2 regions of the Vibrio rubrogenes genome follow, and region 2 is predicted to be linked to the other one. Evidence: predicted binding sites of a transcription regulator. Region 2 holds the regulator's gene; the other holds the start of a gene.
What was found. The regulator CRP, encoded in region 2, controls carbon source genes, mostly activating them, when cyclic AMP is high. The targets are predictions, from matches to a motif close to TGTGANNNNNNTCACA.
Positions count from the first base shown of each region.

Region 1: a site for CRP is predicted at 5,547-5,562, ahead of AC55NX_RS08235 (glycogen/starch/alpha-glucan phosphorylase). Genes of this name have one in related genera too.

Region 1 is NZ_JCARSY010000008.1:105,053-113,708, forward strand. It holds gene cyoA (ubiquinol oxidase subunit II) at 551-1,480, shown strand; gene cyoB (cytochrome o ubiquinol oxidase subunit I) at 1,488-3,512, shown strand; gene cyoC (cytochrome o ubiquinol oxidase subunit III) at 3,502-4,107, shown strand; gene cyoD (cytochrome o ubiquinol oxidase subunit IV) at 4,104-4,418, shown strand; gene cyoE (heme o synthase) at 4,429-5,295, shown strand; gene AC55NX_RS08235 (glycogen/starch/alpha-glucan phosphorylase) at 5,829-8,282, shown strand; gene malQ (4-alpha-glucanotransferase) at 8,394-8,656, shown strand, end outside.
Region 2 is NZ_JCARSY010000007.1:116,071-124,726, reverse strand. It holds gene AC55NX_RS07595 (aspartate aminotransferase family protein) at 1-540, shown strand, start outside; gene astA (arginine N-succinyltransferase) at 634-1,656, shown strand; gene AC55NX_RS07585 (DUF1338 domain-containing protein) at 1,721-2,515, shown strand; gene crp (cAMP-activated global transcriptional regulator CRP) at 2,589-3,221, opposite strand; gene AC55NX_RS07575 (phosphoribulokinase) at 3,505-4,374, opposite strand; gene AC55NX_RS07570 (YheU family protein) at 4,494-4,706, opposite strand; gene AC55NX_RS07565 (hydrolase) at 4,910-5,887, opposite strand; gene AC55NX_RS07560 (TIGR02444 family protein) at 5,938-6,426, opposite strand; gene AC55NX_RS07555 (ABC transporter ATP-binding protein) at 6,423-8,345, opposite strand; gene kefG (glutathione-regulated potassium-efflux system ancillary protein KefG) at 8,618-8,656, shown strand, end outside.

The DNA of each region.
Region 1 (8,656 bases), on a different contig from region 2:
GCCCCTTGGTATGACTCGGGGCGTTTTTTTATGCCTTGGGGATTATCGATAGTCATCACAAATCATGATTTTTTCACACACTCATATTCATGGGTTTATAAAAGAAATTGCAGCACATTCCGTGATAGAGTTCATAAATTATAACGAAAAAAAAAACATGCATGAGGAATGAGTGGCAGACGGAGAAATTTGTTCTAAAAAATATATAGATAACAAGGGATTATATCTTTGATTTCGCAGGTGTGGCAGATCTGCTTTTTCTGAACGTCAGATTTGCGTAACTTAAGATTGCACTTTAATATAGTGCCCCTCGACGTATTGTTACTATGATGTGTCGGATGTAGCAAAGTGTTCTTTCTTGTAACAAATATATTTGCCTTCTCGATAAGCTGGATGTGAATTATCACGATTTCGTAGAGTTGAATGGATTTGTCGCAGGTAAGGATAATTTTGTTACAGATTCAAATACTCTTATTAAAAACAACCGCAGAGTCTTGATAAGGTAGTGTCGGTTATCAGGTTCTCTGCCAAAAAGAGAAAGTACAAGTAAATGGAAGCCTCACGATATAAAAGCATCATATCGAGACTCGGACTGTTACTCACAGTGCTGATGCTCTCAGGGTGTAAGTTTGCGCTACTTGATCCCAAAGGAGAGGTGGGTGTTCAGGTAAAAGAGTTGATCATTACAGCTCTGCTCCTGATGTTGATCGTTGTTATCCCTGTGATACTGATGACGATCTACTTCTCGTATAAATATCGATCAAGTAATTCGAACGCAGAATACACACCAGAATGGTCCCATTCAACAAAGATTGAGTTTGTTGTCTGGACGATCCCTATCATCATTATTGTTATTTTGGCGACAATCACATGGCGTTCAACACATCATCTTGAACCTTCTAATCCTTTAGTAAGTGATGCGAAGCCAATGACGATTGAAGTCGTATCGCTTGACTGGAAATGGTTGTTTATTTATCCGGAACAAAAAATTGCAACGGTCAATTATGTTGCATTTCCAAAAGATGTTCCGGTGAAGTTCAAACTAACGTCAGATAACATCATGAACTCTTTCTTTATCCCTCGATTGGGTAGCCAACTCTATGCAATGCCCGGAATGGTGACTCGTTTGCATCTGATTGCCAATCATGCCGGGGATTATAAAGGTATTGCTGCGAGCTTCAGTGGTGACGGATTCTCTCATATGAAATTTACCGCGACTGCGACACCGGATATGGCCAGCTTCGAACAGTGGGTTGAGAAAGTGAAGTCTTCTGAAAAGCAGATTCATGATTTCTCCGACTACCGTGCTTTAGCGAAACCAAGCATCGATGTTCCCGTCACTTATTATTCTCATATTCCGGACGGCCTGTTCAATTCAGTGGTAACCCAGTTCCCGGGTAGTATGAATATGCACATGGAAGATGGACAGGATATGGATAAAACAATGGGTCATCATTCGATGGCTGAGCATGAAGGGTAATGAGATTATGTTTGGAAGATTAACGCTGGACTCCATTCCATACCATGAGCCCATTATCATGATTACCCTCTCCGTCATCGCGGTGGTCGGTTTGGCTGTCGTGATTTGGGTAACACGTCTTGGTAAATGGCAGTATCTATGGAATGAATGGTTTACTTCGGTAGACCACAAAAAATTAGGTTTCATGTACATTGTTGTCGCATTTGTCATGCTCATACGTGGCTTTGCCGATGCGGTGATGATGCGAAGTCAGCAAGCACTCTCTGCTGCTGGTGAAGCCGGTTATCTGCCGCCACATCACTATGACCAGATCTTTACCGCTCACGGTGTCATCATGATTTTCTTTGTGGCGATGCCTCTGGTGATCGGTCTGATGAACATTGTTGTGCCGCTGCAGATTGGTGCGCGTGATGTTGCTTTCCCATATCTGAATAACCTGAGTTTCTGGTTGTTTGTCGTGGGTGTGATTCTGACGAACTTGTCTCTGGGCTTGGGAGAATTTGCCCGTACTGGTTGGTTGGCTTATCCACCATTATCAGGGATTGCTGCGAGTCCGGGGGTCGGCGTTGACTACTGGATCTGGGCATTGCAGATATCGGGAGTCGGGACGACACTCACCGGGGTGAACTTCTTTGTTACCATCATGCGGATGCGTACACCGGGAATGCCACTGATGAAGATGCCGGTTTTCACTTGGGCTTCACTGTGTGCAAATATCCTGATCATTATCTCATTCCCGATTTTAACTGTTTCTATTGCACTCTTGACGTTAGACCGTTATCTGGGTTTCCACTTCTTCACCAATGATATGGGTGGGAACATGATGATGTATATCAACCTGATTTGGGCATGGGGTCACCCAGAGGTATATATCCTTATTCTGCCGATTTTCGGGGTGTTCTCTGAAGTGACCGCAACCTTCTCACGTAAGAAGCTGTTCGGCTATACGTCTTTGGTGTGGGCAACCATTGCCATCACGATTCTGGCCTTTATTGTTTGGCTGCATCACTTCTTTACAATGGGAGCCGGTGCGAATGTAAACGCCTTCTTTGGTATCGCAACCATGATCATATCTATCCCGACAGGGGTGAAGATCTTTAACTGGTTATTTACGATGTACAAAGGACGCATTCAGTTTACATCACCGATGCTGTGGACTATTGGATTCCTGATTACCTTCAGTATCGGTGGGATGACCGGTGTTCTGATGGCGGTTCCCGGAGCTGACTTTGTCCTGCACAACAGTGTATTCCTCATTGCGCATTTCCATAACGTCATCATCGGTGGTGTGGTATTCGGCTGCTTTGCTGCAATTACTTACTGGTTCCCGAAAGCGACTGGTTTCATGATGAATGAAGCATGGGGACGCCGTGCCTTCTGGTGTTGGTTGATTGGCTTCCTATTGGCCTTCCTGCCGTTGTATGCACTTGGCTTTATGGGCATGACACGTCGTTTGAGTCAGGATATCAATCATGATTACTTCCCACTGCTTGCGACTGCAGCAGTCGGTACTGCGATTGTTGCCCTCGGGGTGCTTTGTCAGGTGACTCAAATCGTTGTCAGTATCAGAGATCGCGAACAAAACCGTGATGTCACTGGCGACCCTTGGGATGGCCGGACGTTGGAATGGTCTACTTCTTCTCCGCCACCGTTTTATAACTTTGCGGTGATTCCGGAAGGGGATCAAATCGATGCTTTCTGGTATCAGAAACAGCGTGGAGAACATTCACTTGATAAAGAAGTTGAATACGAACCGATTCATATGCCGAAAAACACACCGACAGGTATGTATGTCTCTGCATGGTCTATGGTCTTTGGTTTCGCGATGATCTGGTATATCTGGTGGCTGGCTGCTATCGGCTTTATCGGTATTGTTGTAACAAGTATCTGGCATAGCTTTAACGATGATGTTGATTACTATGTCCAGGTGGATGAAATCAAAGCGATTGAAGATGAACACCGCGATCAAGTTGCGAAAGCAAAAGCCGGATCTCAATCGAAAGATGATATGGAGGTGAACTATGCAGGCTAATTCTGTCGCCGATCACGCGCATGAGCACCACCATGATACCGGTGGTAACAAGCTGTTCGGATTCTGGATTTACTTGATGAGCGACTGTATTTTGTTTGCAACATTGTTTGCGACTTATGCAGTACTTGCCAATGCAACCGCTGGTGGTCCCAGCGGTAAAGAAATCTTTGAGTTACCATTTGTTTTTGTCGAAACCATGTTGCTGCTGCTGAGTAGTATCACTTTTGGTTTTGGCATGATTGCGATGAAGCGCAAACAGATCGGTGCCTTGAAATTGTGGCTGGTGATTACCTTCCTGTTCGGAGCAGGCTTTATCGGTATGGAAATCTATGAATTCCATCATCTGATTGTGGAAGGTTACGGGCCTGATCGCAGTGCATTCCTGTCTGCATTCTTTACGCTGGTTGGAACGCATGGTTTGCACGTGACCTTTGGTTTGATTTGGTTGTTTGTTTGTTTCTGGCAATTGAATACCAAGGGCCTGACCGACATGATCGAAACTCGATTCGGCTGTCTGAGCTTGTTCTGGCACTTCCTTGATATCGTCTGGATTTGTGTATTTACATTCGTTTATTTAGTTGGGGTGACATCATGAGTAACCAACACGCTGACTCAGGAGTGAAGGGATATGTGATTGGCTTTGTTGCCTCTCTGATCTTAACGATTATTCCTTTTTACTATGCTGCGACACAAAGCCTATCGACCGGAACGACATTTGCCGTTCTGTTCGGTTGCGCCATTGTTCAGGTGATTGTTCATTTTGTCTACTTCCTGCATATGGAAACTAAGACGAGTGAAGGTCGCTGGAATTTCATTTCATTGGTGTTTTCCGCGATCGTCGTCCTGATTCTGATCGCTGGTTCTATCTGGATTATGTGGAACCTGAACATCAATATGATGATGTAGGCGCAGCGTGATGATTAAAGGGTATCTGTCGATCACCAAACCAGGCATTATCGTTGGTAACCTGATTTCTACGGCTGCGGGATTTTTTCTCGCAGCCAAAGCGGAATCAGCGACCTCAATGTTACTGCTTTGTACGCTGACCGGGGTGGCTTTGATCATCGCGTCAGGGTGTGTCATTAATAATATTTTTGACCGTGATATCGATAGCAGAATGGCGCGTACCAGTCAGAGATTGTTGGTGCGTGGTGAGATTAATGTTGATCATGCATTTATCTACGCCATCGTCTTGTTACTCGTCGGTACAGCGCTGCTGTACCAACAGACAAACCCGCTGACTGCTGTTGTGGTGTTGTTGGGTTATGTCTTCTATGTATTTTTTTATACGATGTGGTACAAGCGGACGTCTGTCTACGGCACATTGGTCGGGAGTATTTCTGGCGCAGTACCACCACTGGCTGGTTATCTGGCTGTCACCAACTATATCAGTCTGGAAGGTGTTTTACTGTTCAGCTTATTCTGTCTATGGCAAATGCCGCATTCTTATGCGATTGCGATGTTCAGAATGCAGGACTACCGTCAGGCGGGAATTCCGGCACTACCGGTAGTTGCCGGAATCGATAAGGCCCGTAAACATATGATGGCTTATGTGATTGCTTTCAATGCCGTCGCGTTGGGGTTGTACCTTGTCGGAAATACTGGTTATGAATACTTAGTGGTTGCTTCGGCTGTCTGCTTCATGTGGACCCGGGTGACATTCCGTCGCATGACTGCGGATAACGTTGAAGCATGGTCAAAAACAGTGTTCAAGCACTCGTTAATTGTAGTGATGAGTTTTAGTGCTGTTCTTGGTATTGAGCTGATTCCACTGAGTTTCTAATTCGTACATACATCTTCATATGAGAATCATAAAGGCATCTATTCGATGCCTTTATTTTTATCTCTTTCAATGACAAGCCGTTAATATTTCTGCGATATACTTTTCCGAATGGCTTTCAATTGATTGTAAGTACTCACTTATAATCAGATATTATAGTGTCGGGGAATACCCAGTGTCAGTTTGGTTGGGACGATAAATGATAAGAAAGCATCATATCACTGGCACTTCGGTTAGATATTATGTTATCAATATGTGATTGTTATCACTTTTTGTAGACTTTATCGACTGAAAAAGACGCAAGGAGTTCAATTTAACGACTAAGGTTACTATCTAAAGGTATTGTGAGTCATATCCAACACAGAAGTTGATATGTATCACACCTCAACTTGGTAAGACTGCTGTATACCATATGATTTTCATGACTGAGCGGAAGTGACTGCGACAGTAGTTCCTTCTCAATCGAACCTTTCTCCATACCTGCATAGGCGGAGACAGATTTCAGTCAGCTCGTTACCTGTTTGGGAGGGGTTACGATGAAAGCAGTATTGCAGAAGTCGTTTGATAAGACGCTATTTCTGGATAATGTAAAGCGTCATCTGACATCAACTTATGCGACAACCGTCGAAAATGCGACCAAGCGCTCTTGGTATTTGGCCATGTCTCGCGCGTTGGCAGAACTCACCACATTTGATCTACTGGAAACTGAGCAGGATGAGCGAATTCTGAATGCAAAAAGTGTCAATTATCTTTCTCTGGAATTTCTGATTGGTCGTCTGACCGGTAATAACTTACTCAATATGGGCGTTTATGAGGCCATTGGTGACGCCGTGGCTGAATTAGGACTTGATTTGAGTGACTTGCTTGAAGAAGAGCGGGATCCCTCATTAGGCAATGGTGGCTTAGGGCGTCTGGCTGCTTGTTTTATGGATTCTCTGGCGGCACAGGAATTTCCGACAGTCGGCTATGGGCTGCACTATGAATATGGGCTGTTCAAACAGTCGTTTGAAGCGTGCCACCAGAAAGAAGCTCCGGATGCGTGGTGTGGGATCGAAGGATATCCGTGGGAAGTTGCACGGCCAGAACTGGCACAGGAAATCGGTTTTTACGGTTATGTCACCACCGAAACGGTTGATGGGCTGGAAAAACGAAAATGGGTTCCTGGCATGACGGTAATGGGAATGCCGTGGGATATTCCGGTGGTCGGTTATAAAAGTGAAACCGTGTATCCGCTGCGCTTGTGGGAGTGTCGGGCAATTGCGCCATTTTCTTTAGAAAGTTTCAACAACGGCAACTACTTTGAGGCACAGCATGCCTTGATTGATGCCGGCAACATTACCAAAGTGCTCTATCCGAATGATAACCATGAAAAAGGTAAGACTCTGCGTTTGATGCAGCAATATTTTCACAGTGCGGCTTCCATTCGGGATATTCTTCGTCGTCATGAAGCGGCAGGACATCAACTGGCAGAGTTGCCTCAGTATGAAACGATTCAGCTGAATGATACTCATCCAGCCATTGCTATCCCTGAATTGATGCGGATTTTCATCGATGAACAAAATATGACCTGGGAAGATGCATGGGGTATCTGTAGTCAGACATTTGCCTATACCAATCATACGTTGTTGCCTGAAGCGTTGGAAACATGGGACGAAGCGTTGATCCTGCGTTTGTTGCCGCGTCATATGGAAATCATCTACGAAATTAACCACCGTTTCTTACAGGAAGTACGGAAAAAATGGCCCGGTGACGGCGATAAACAGCAAAAGCTTTCGATTATTCAGGAAGGATTTCACCGGATGGTGAGAATGGCAAACCTTTGTGTTGTCGGATCCTATGCGGTCAATGGTGTTGCCGCGCTACACTCTGCACTGGTGAAACAAGACCTGTTTCCCGAATTCCATGAACTGTATCCGCATCGACTGATGAATGTCACTAATGGCATCACTCCCCGGCGCTGGCTACAGTATTGTAATCCGGGATTATCCCATCTGATTACTGAAAAAATAGGGGATAACTGGCCCGTTGCACTGGATGAATTGGCGCAGCTATCTCAATGGGCCGATGACGCTGAGTTTCAGCAGGCATTTATGGCAGTTAAAAAAGACAACAAAGCGCGTCTGGCCAAGTGGGTCAAAACCAATATGGATATTGAGCTGAATACAGATGCTATTTTTGATGTGCAGATTAAGCGACTGCATGAATATAAGCGTCAACATTTGAATATGCTGCATATTCTTTCGCTGTACCACCGTCTGCTTAACCACCCAGATTTTGACATGGTTCCCCGAGTTTTCATTTTTGCCGCAAAAGCCGCGCCGGGTTATTACCTTGCCAAAGAAATTATCTATGCGATTAATAAGATCGCGGAGAAGATCAACAGTGATGAACGGGTAAACGACAGATTGAAAGTAGTGTTCATTCCAGATTATCGGGTCAGTATGGCTGAGATCATTATTCCGGCAGCGGATGTCTCCGAACAGATATCAACCGCAGGCAAAGAAGCATCCGGGACCGGAAATATGAAAATGGCACTCAATGGGGCGTTGACTATCGGGACGATGGATGGGGCAAACGTTGAGATCCGCGAAGAAGTCGGTGATGAGAATATCTATATCTTTGGGTTAGAAGTCGAGGATATCCATCGTCTCAAAGCAAGTGGTTACAACCCATTTGATTACTACAATGCGGATCCGTTACTGAAAGCCTCGCTTGATTTACTGATCGGTGAAGAATTTACTCCCGGAGAGCCGAGAAAGCTCAGAGCCACCTATGAAAGCCTTTTAGATGGCGGAGATCCTTACTTAGTGCTTGCTGATTTCGCATCTTATATCGAGGCGCATGGTCAGATTGATGCGCAGTATCGAGATGCGGCTGGGTGGGCGAAAAAAGCTATTTTGAATACCGCCCTGGTTGGAAAATTCAGTTCTGATCGAAGTATTCGTGATTATGTCGATCATATATGGAAGCTTAAGTCTATCCCCCGCTAAGGCGCTAAGGGATGGCGTGGTATACCGATGGCTGTCGGTAACGGCTGACCATCGGACGCGAACGATGACTTCGAACGTCATCACTTCCATATCAGGAGAACAGCCATGGAAATTGAACAGGACCGCTTATTTGCGGTCGCCCGTCAGGCGGGGATTGCTGATCGTTATACCAGTAATTTAGGGAAAGAAGCGGTTGTGAGTCGTAAAACGATTGAATATTTACTCAATGCGTTAGGTTACGACACTCAGTCACAGGAAGCATTACTTCATTCAGCTGAAAGAATTCATAAACAGCCGATTCTGGAACCAGTGTTGTTTGGTCAGGCTGATCAGGTGATCGAAGTGTCGTTGCATTTGGGCAGTAGTGCGCGAGA
Region 2 (8,656 bases):
GATGAAGTTCAGACCGGTAATGGCCGGACTGGTGATTTCTATGCATATCAGGGTATTGGGGTCACACCAGATATTCTCAGTACTGCAAAATCGCTGGGGGGCGGGTTCCCGATCGGTGCGATGTTAACGACGACGGCAATTGCATCTCACTTTAAGGTTGGGGTGCATGGCTCGACGTATGGTGGCAATCCACTTGCCTGTGCGGTTGCTGAAGCGGTGGTCAATATAACCTCTCAACCTCAGGTGCTTGAAGGCGTTAAAGAAAAAGAGCTGCTGTTCCGGGATGGATTAGAACGGATTAATGCCAAATACCCGATATTCAGTGAGATTCGTGGCAAAGGTTTATTGCTCGGTGCGGTACTGACTGAAGCTTGGCACGGAAGAGCGCGTGACATACTACAGGCAGCCGGTAAAGCGGGCGTGCTTGTTTTGGTCGCCGGGCCGAATGTGGTGCGCTTCACGCCGTCACTGGTGATTGAGGATATCGATATTCAGGAAGGCTTGTTACGACTGGAAAAAGCCATTGCATCATTAACTTAGTTTAAATTTTAGCTCAGGTTCGCAACGATCCTGAGCTATGCTTATAGTCAGACTGGTTTCATTTCGAACTCAGGTTTTCAGGGAGAGACATCCATGCTTGTGGTTCGTCCCATTACAATGACTGACTATAATGCGCTCTATCATTGTGCGATAGAATCTGGTTATGGCTTTACATCACTGCCTGTCAATGAGGCGCTGTTATCTCATCGTATTGAACATTCAGAAGCGAGTTTTGCCAAGGCAGATGTTCAGTCACCAACCGATGAGAGTTACCTGATGGTTGGGGTCGATAGCGAAAGCGGTCGGATTGCCGGTACGACAGCAATTGGAGCCTACGTCGGCTGGGATACACCGTCTTATTCTTATCATATCAGTACCATTCTTCATTCTTCCCGTCGCTTGGGCGTCAACAAAATCGTGAAATTATTGACGCTAGGTAATAACTATACCGGTTGTTCTGAGTTGTGTACGCTCTTTCTCTTACCCGAGTTTCGTGCCGGTCTGAATGGTCGTTTGATGTCTAAATGTCGCTTTTTGATGCTGGCGGAACACCGGGAGCGCTTTGCTCAGACCATTATTGCTGAAATGAGAGGCGTCTCTGATGAACAGGGAAACTCTCCGTTCTGGCAATGGTTGCAGGAACATTTTTTCTCCATCGATTTTTCTCTGGCGGATTATTTGACGGGGTCGGGCCATAAAGGGTTCATTGCTGAACTGATGCCCAAATTACCGATCTATATCAATCTGCTCAGCCCTGAAGCCCAAGCTGTGATCGGAAAGGTACATGACAAGACCAGACCTGCTTTAAAATTATTAGAAGAAGAAGGATTCACCTGTCGTAATTATGTCGATATTTTTGATGCAGGCCCGACGGTTGAATGTGATTTACGTCATATTGAGTCGGTCAGGCACTCTGTGTCAGCGACAGTTAAAGTGGCGCAACATCACAGCCAACAAAAAGTCATACTCAGTAATACTTCATTTGAATTTTTCCGGGCGACAATCGCCGAGGTCGATTTTCACCCGGAATCTGAGACTGTGATCGTGACGCCTGAAGTGGCTCAGGCTTTGTTGATTCAGTCTGGTGATCGGGTTCGTTTTCTGGTGATTCGTTAATCTCCGAAAGCCGGAAACAGGAATGCGATGACAGCCCAAGATGATTGATAAAGAAGGAGGCGCTATGACGCCGGACTCATTATTTGCCGCATTGTGGCAAGATTATACAACCAGGCTTTGCCCATCCGCACAGCTGATCCACAAACTTCTTCAGGAAGAGGAACCGCTCAACAATGATCATATTGCGTTGCGGACGTTTAATTTGTCACCAGTCAACCTTGACGTGATAGCCGCACCCTTTGTTCGGCTGGGATATGTGTCGAAAGGGCACTATCAGTTTGAACAAAAAAAGTTAGCTGCGCAGCACTTTGAACACCCGAATCCCAAGTTACCTAAAGTCTTCATCAGTGAGTTGGAAGTTGAACGCTGTTCTGAATCTTTGCAAAAGATCGTGAGAAGTCTGATCTCTCATGTCAGGTCCGACATGGTTGCTGATACTGACTTTCTTTATGGTGGGCGTTTATGGCCGATTTCACTCGAGCAATATTATCTGTTGGCGGAAGAGAGTGAGTATGCCGCTTGGGTTGCGGCACATGGCTACGGTGCGAACCATTTTACGGTGAGTGTCAATCAGTTGGCCCGTTTTAATCAGGTCGCGGATGTGAATGCTTATCTACTCCAACATGGCTTTGTGATCAATTCATCAGGTGGTGAAGTGAAGGGCTCACCGGCGTTATTTCTGGAACAGTCATCGATCATGGCTGATCGGGTTGCGGTTGAATTTGATGAAGCGGAGTTGTTGGTTCCCGGTGGTTTCTATGAATTTGCCAAACGTTATCCGATGGCGAATGGTATTTTATATCCCGGATTTGTCGAAGCTTCGGCTGACAAAATTTTTGAAAGTACCAATGATCAGTGATGTATCATGATCAATCGTCGCAAATAAAAGAGCCATCGCGAGGATGGCTCTTTTGTTGGTTCAAGCAAAAAAATTATCTTGTACCGTAAACAACAATTGTTTTTCCGTGGGCTGAAATAAGGTTCTGCTCTTCGAGCATTTTCAAAATGCGGCCAACGGTTTCACGAGAACAACCGACAATCTGGCCGATCTCCTGGCGGGTAATCTTGATTTGCATTCCGTCCGGGTGCGTCATTGCATCGGGTTGTTTTGCCAGATTTAACAGCGTCTGTGCAATACGACCTGTCACATCCAGAAAAGCCAGATCACCGACTTTCTGGCTAGTGACTTGAAGGCGGCTTGCCATCTGTCCTGCCAGACGCATCAAAATGTCTGGATTGACCTGAATTAACTGACGGAACTTTTTGAAGGAAATTTCTGCAACTTCGCAGGGAGATTTCGCTCTGACCCAAGCTGTTCGTTCTTGACCTTCTTCGAATAAACCAAGTTCACCGATGAAGTCACCCTGATTGAGGTAAGAAAGGATCATTTCTTTCCCTTCTTCGTCCTTGATCAGAACAGCAACAGATCCCTTCACGATGTAATAAAGCGTTTCCGCTTTTTCGCCTGCATGAATCAGCGTACTCTTTGAAGGGTATTTATGTATGTGACAATGTGAAAGAAACCACTCTAATGTTGGATCGGTTTGAGGTTTACCTAGAACCATAATATCTCTCTTCCTCTGCAGGGTAGCTTGCTGCTTTCCATGTTTTCGCGAAGCTTTTGAACTGAACATGTTCAAACTGAACATGTCTCGGAACTAAACACTTAGCATAAAAGCACTTGAGAAAGCCTGCAAGTTGTCTTCTGTTTCGGTATCAAATAGTATCCTTTTTCTTACATAATTTCTTGACTTTAATCGTGTCATGACCGTGATTTAGTACGCAAAAATGTGCGCATCGTCACGGTATAGGAACTAAAAGAGCCCGATTCGTGCCAGTGAATCGTAATTAGCCAATTTTTCCGGTTTCTATCAACTGCTGAAGAATAGGACGGACAATCAACTCCATGGCAAAACTCATTTTCCCACCGGGCACGACAATCGTGTTATGACATGACATAAATGAGCCATCAATCATTGCCAACAGGTAAGGGAAATCGACTTTTTTGATGCCTAGCAAGCGGATGACCACAAAACTTTCATCCAGACTCGGAATCCCTTTTGCACTCAGTGGATTGGATGTATCCACTGTCGGAACCCGCTGAAAGTTAATATGTGTCCGAGAAAATTGGGGCGTAATGTAATTTAAGTAATCATCCATGGAGCGAACGATCGAATCCATCACTGCTTCTCGGGAATGCCCTCTGTCCCGGGTGTCCCGGACATACTTTTGAATCCACTCCAGATTGACGATCGGCACCATGCCAATGAGAAAATCAACATGTTGGGAGACATTGGTTTCGCCATCGACCACCCCCCCATGAAGCCCTTCATAAAAAAGGACATTGGTATCATTGGGGAGATCTTGCCATGGCGTAAATGTTCCCGGCATCTGGTTATAGGGAACTGCTTCATCAAATGTATGCAGATAACGGCGAATTTTTCCCGTTCCGGTGCGGCCATATTCCCGGAAAAACTCTTCCAATGCCGGAAAATCGTTTGCTTGAGGACCGAAATAGCTGATATGGCGTCCTTGCTCTCTGGCCTTACGGATTTCGACATCCATCTCCGGTCTGGTGAAACGGTGAAAACTATCACCTTCAACCCAAGCCGGCTTGATTCGCATCATATTAAACATTTTGCGAAAAGCTTCGGAAGTCGTTGTTGTACCGGCACCCGAAGAGCCGGTTACTGCAATAATGGGATGTTTTGCTGACATGACATACCTTGTCTTATCATTCCTTGTCGTGCACTCAATGAACCGATCTCCCGAAGAAAACCGAGAAATCGATTTCACTATATCATGGAAATTGGTGCTGTCATCGGACAATTCATAAATTAACGATATCTGTTTTGTTGAATATCTACGGACTCGTGAAGTTCGGAATAGACGATCACCGCTTCTCCGGATTGAATCTGTTGTTTGACCTGAGCGACTTTCTCTTCAAGAGAAATTTCTTGCTCGCCGTAGTCGGTTCCTTCTCGGAGGATAAACTCCCTGATCAGATTATCGAGCGTATCCGGTTCGAGCGTTTGCCAAGGAATAATCATAATGATGACCTTCTATACGATCACTCTGGGATGAATGAATAGCGTGTATCTTAACGGATTTTACATGATGTTGCGCAATAATCATGATTTTACACGCAAATATAGATGATGCTTGAGGCGTGACTTTGGAAGAGTAGGAGAACACTCATCAGTTCGGTGAGCGTTCTCGGTAGTCGTTGGTGACGATACTGAGGGGATGGTATTCAATACTTAGGTGATTGTGCCCGATAATAGTGGGGCAGAGCTTCTTCCAACCAGAAGCGTGGTTTGGCAACGGTGCCACTCAGAAAGCCGACATGCCCACCATGTGTCATGAGTTGATAATCGATCATCTGGGGCAGCGGTGCCGTCGGAATAACTGCATCAGTCATAAAGGGATCGTCTTGTGCGTGTACAATGAGTGTCGGCAGACGAATTTGTCCCAGTTTAGAGATTGCCGAACAGCGTTGATAGTAGTCTTGGGCGTTTTCAAATCCATGCAGGGGGGCGGTGATCAAATCATCGAATTCTTGTAATGTTTTCAACTGTCGAATTAAGGACTGTGTGACTGGAATCGTTTGCCGGAGCGTCCCAAATTTACGATAAGCATTTTGCTTGAGTGAGTTGAGGAGGTAAGCCTGATAGATACGTGAGAAGCCGCGATTAATCCGGCTCGAACTGTCACTCAAATCGAAGGGGGCTGAGATAATGGAGGCACTATCGATAAGTGGCAGATCTGCAAACTCTGCCAAATAGTTTGCCAACATATTGCCACCGAGCGAGATACCGGCAGCCATCTTGTAATTGGACGGAAAACGTTGATGGATTTGTGTCAGAAAATAGCGTGGATCGCTGGTTTCTCCCGAATGGTAGGCACGGGCTTGTCGGTTTGGCTGGCCGTTACACCCACGAAAGTGCATCATGACAGATAACCAGCCTTGTTGCGCGAAAGCGTGCATCAAACCGTTGGCATAAGGGCTATGAAAGCTTCCCTCGAGACCATGGAAGAGAATAAATAAAGGTTTTGTCTGCACATCGGGTTGATTTGGGTCTTCACTCCAAGCCAGGCTCAAAATATCATCATCCGGTGTCGTCAGCGTTTCCCAATACGGTGAAAATAAAGGGGTGCGTCGAACCCATCTGGGCAGCAGTGTCTGAATGTGTGGCGCGGCACCACCTAAAGCCGGCTTGAATGTCAGCAACCTATTTGGGCTCACGTTTTGTATCGAACTGCTCACCGCGATTCTTTCCTCTATTTTTTGTACTTGGCATGTGTTGATGAAAATGATGCGGGTTTCGCAAAGATCTTGGCAAGATGATCAGCGGTCAGCGCTTTGCAGTAACGCTGGGTCATTAATTGTGTGTCGCCGGGCTGCAACTTGAGCTGATTAATACAATCCACCAGATCGGATTGTTGCTGTTTTTCCAGTTGTAGCTCAAATTGAAGCGACTCACGATAGAGCGTATCCGGCAGATGTGCTTTGAGTTTTCTGCGTAACTCTCGATAGCTATTGAGCAATCCTTCAGTGGCACTGATACAAGTCATCACACGATGCCAGTCTTGTTGCCCGATGCTGAGCTGCTGTTCATCGAGCCATTTCAGAAGCAAAAGTAAATTGACGTTACCGTGGTAGTTGTTTTGGAGGCTGAGACAGGCTTCTTTGACTTCCCGGACACTGTAATATTGCAAACTAAATTGCCAAAGTCGTTCCAGTGTCAGGGAAATCGGTGTCTGAATCATAAAGTGTTGAACTCCTGTTCCATCTGTTCTAGGCGCTCTTGATGCTCCATCCATTGAGACTCAAGTTCCTCAAGGTCAGATTTACTTTGAGCCTGAAGCGCAAGCACCTGAGTAAGTTTAGCTTTATTCTCCGCATCATACAGGGATGAATCGCTTAATTGCTGCTCTGCATCGCTGAGCGTTGATTGTAATTTATCGATTTGCTGCTCTAATTGTGTCAGTTTCTTGCGAATTGGCGCAGTTTGCTGACGGAGTTCTGCTTCTTTACGTTTTTGTTCTTTTTTCGCCGCGGCACTGAATTGACTGTCTTTCGTTGTGGTTTGTTCTTTCTTGTCCTGCTTTTGTTGTTTTTGCTGCTCGGTGAGCCAACGGTAATAATCATTCAGATCGCCATCGAATGCGACCACTTTGGCATCATGAACCAGATAAAAATCATCGGTGGTGGCCCGAAGCAGATAGCGGTCATGGCTGACAATCACCATCGCCCCTTCGTAAGTCTGCAAGGCGAGTGTCAGTGCTTGACGCATATCGAGATCAAGGTGGTTGGTCGGTTCGTCCAGTAACAGGAGATTTGGTTTCTGCCAGACGATTAATGCCAAGACGAGTCGCGCTTTTTCGCCACCGGAGAAAGGCGCGACTTTTTCGAGTGCTTTATCACCTTGAAAACCGAAGCTACCGAGATAATCTCTTAGTTGTTGTTCGGTATGATTCGGTGCGATTTGCATTAAATGTTGTAACGGGGTTTCTTCCGGATGAAGCGTTTCCAACTGATGCTGGGCAAAATAACCGATTTTGACGCCTTGAGAATAGGTGAGCGCACCGCTTTGAGGTTGTAACTCCCCAGAGAGTAGTTTGATGAGCGTTGATTTCCCTGCCCCATTACGACCCAGCAAACCGATCCGACTACCGGGTACCAGATTCAATTTGATCTGGTTGAGGATCGCGACGTGATCATATCCGGCAGCAACTTCATCCATCATCAGAATCGGGTTCGGCAGAGCCGTCGGCTCTCTGAATTCAAAACTAAACGGATTATCCAGTTGCGCGGGCAGCACCTTTTCCATCCGTTCCAGTGCTTTAATCCGACTCTGTGCCTGACGAGCTTTGGACGCCTTGTAACGAAAACGGTCAATATAGCTTTGCATGTGAGAAATTTGCTTTTGCTGTTTCTGATACATCGCCTGCTGAAGAACCAGTTTTTCGGCTCTCTGATTTTCGAATGATGAATAATTACCGGTGTACTCGTTGAGTTGCTGATTCTCGATATGGATAATCCGGCCGACAATCGGATCAAGAAAATCCCGGTCATGTGAAATTAGGATCAGTGTGCCGGGATAATTCTGTAGCCAGCGTTCCAGCCACATAACTGCATCTAGATCCAAGTGGTTGGTTGGTTCATCGAGTAACAGGAGGTCTGAGCGACAGAGCAATGCCTGAGCCAGATTCAGGCGCATCCGCCAGCCACCGGAAAATTGTGTCAAATGCCATTGCATCTGTTCTTGACTGAACCCCAGACCGTCCAGTAATTCAGACGCACGGGCCCGGATACTGTAACCACCGATCGTCTCAATATGACCGTGCAGTTCTGCGACCCGTGTCCCTTCTTCACGTTGCTCAGCTTGCTGCAACTGTTTTTCCAGTAAGCGGTATTCCCGATCACCATCGATGACATATTCAATGGCACTACGCTCGAGCGCCGGTGTCTCTTGCGCGACCCAGGCTAATTCCCACTGGGCTGGCATATTGAATGAACCGGCATCAACGCTGAGTTCATCCTTGAGCAGTGCAAATAGGCTTGACTTACCACAGCCGTTTTTACCGACCAGACCTACTTTGTCTCCCGGATGAATTGTTGCAGATGTTTGTTCTAACAGCGGTTTTCCGCCGCGCAATAACTGAATATCAGAAAAGGTAATCATAAAAAGGTATCTGGTTGAAAACAAACTGCCCGAAATAGTAGGTGGATTGATGACAAATGTCGATGATTAGCGGAGCGCGATGGTTGGATCTTGCGGTGGTTCGGTCTCATTGATAATTTGTGTTGGTGTTAGCGACGTCTCGCTCGTCTATGATTTGAGATGATCTGTTCCGGAAGTGAAAATAATTATTACAGAAATCTCAGGGAAGATTGGTACGGACTGATTACAATACGTTATGATTCAGTTAAATAGACAGAGGAGTGAAGTTAGTCATGGCTGATACGGTTTCGTGTACCACCGAATGCCCCAAA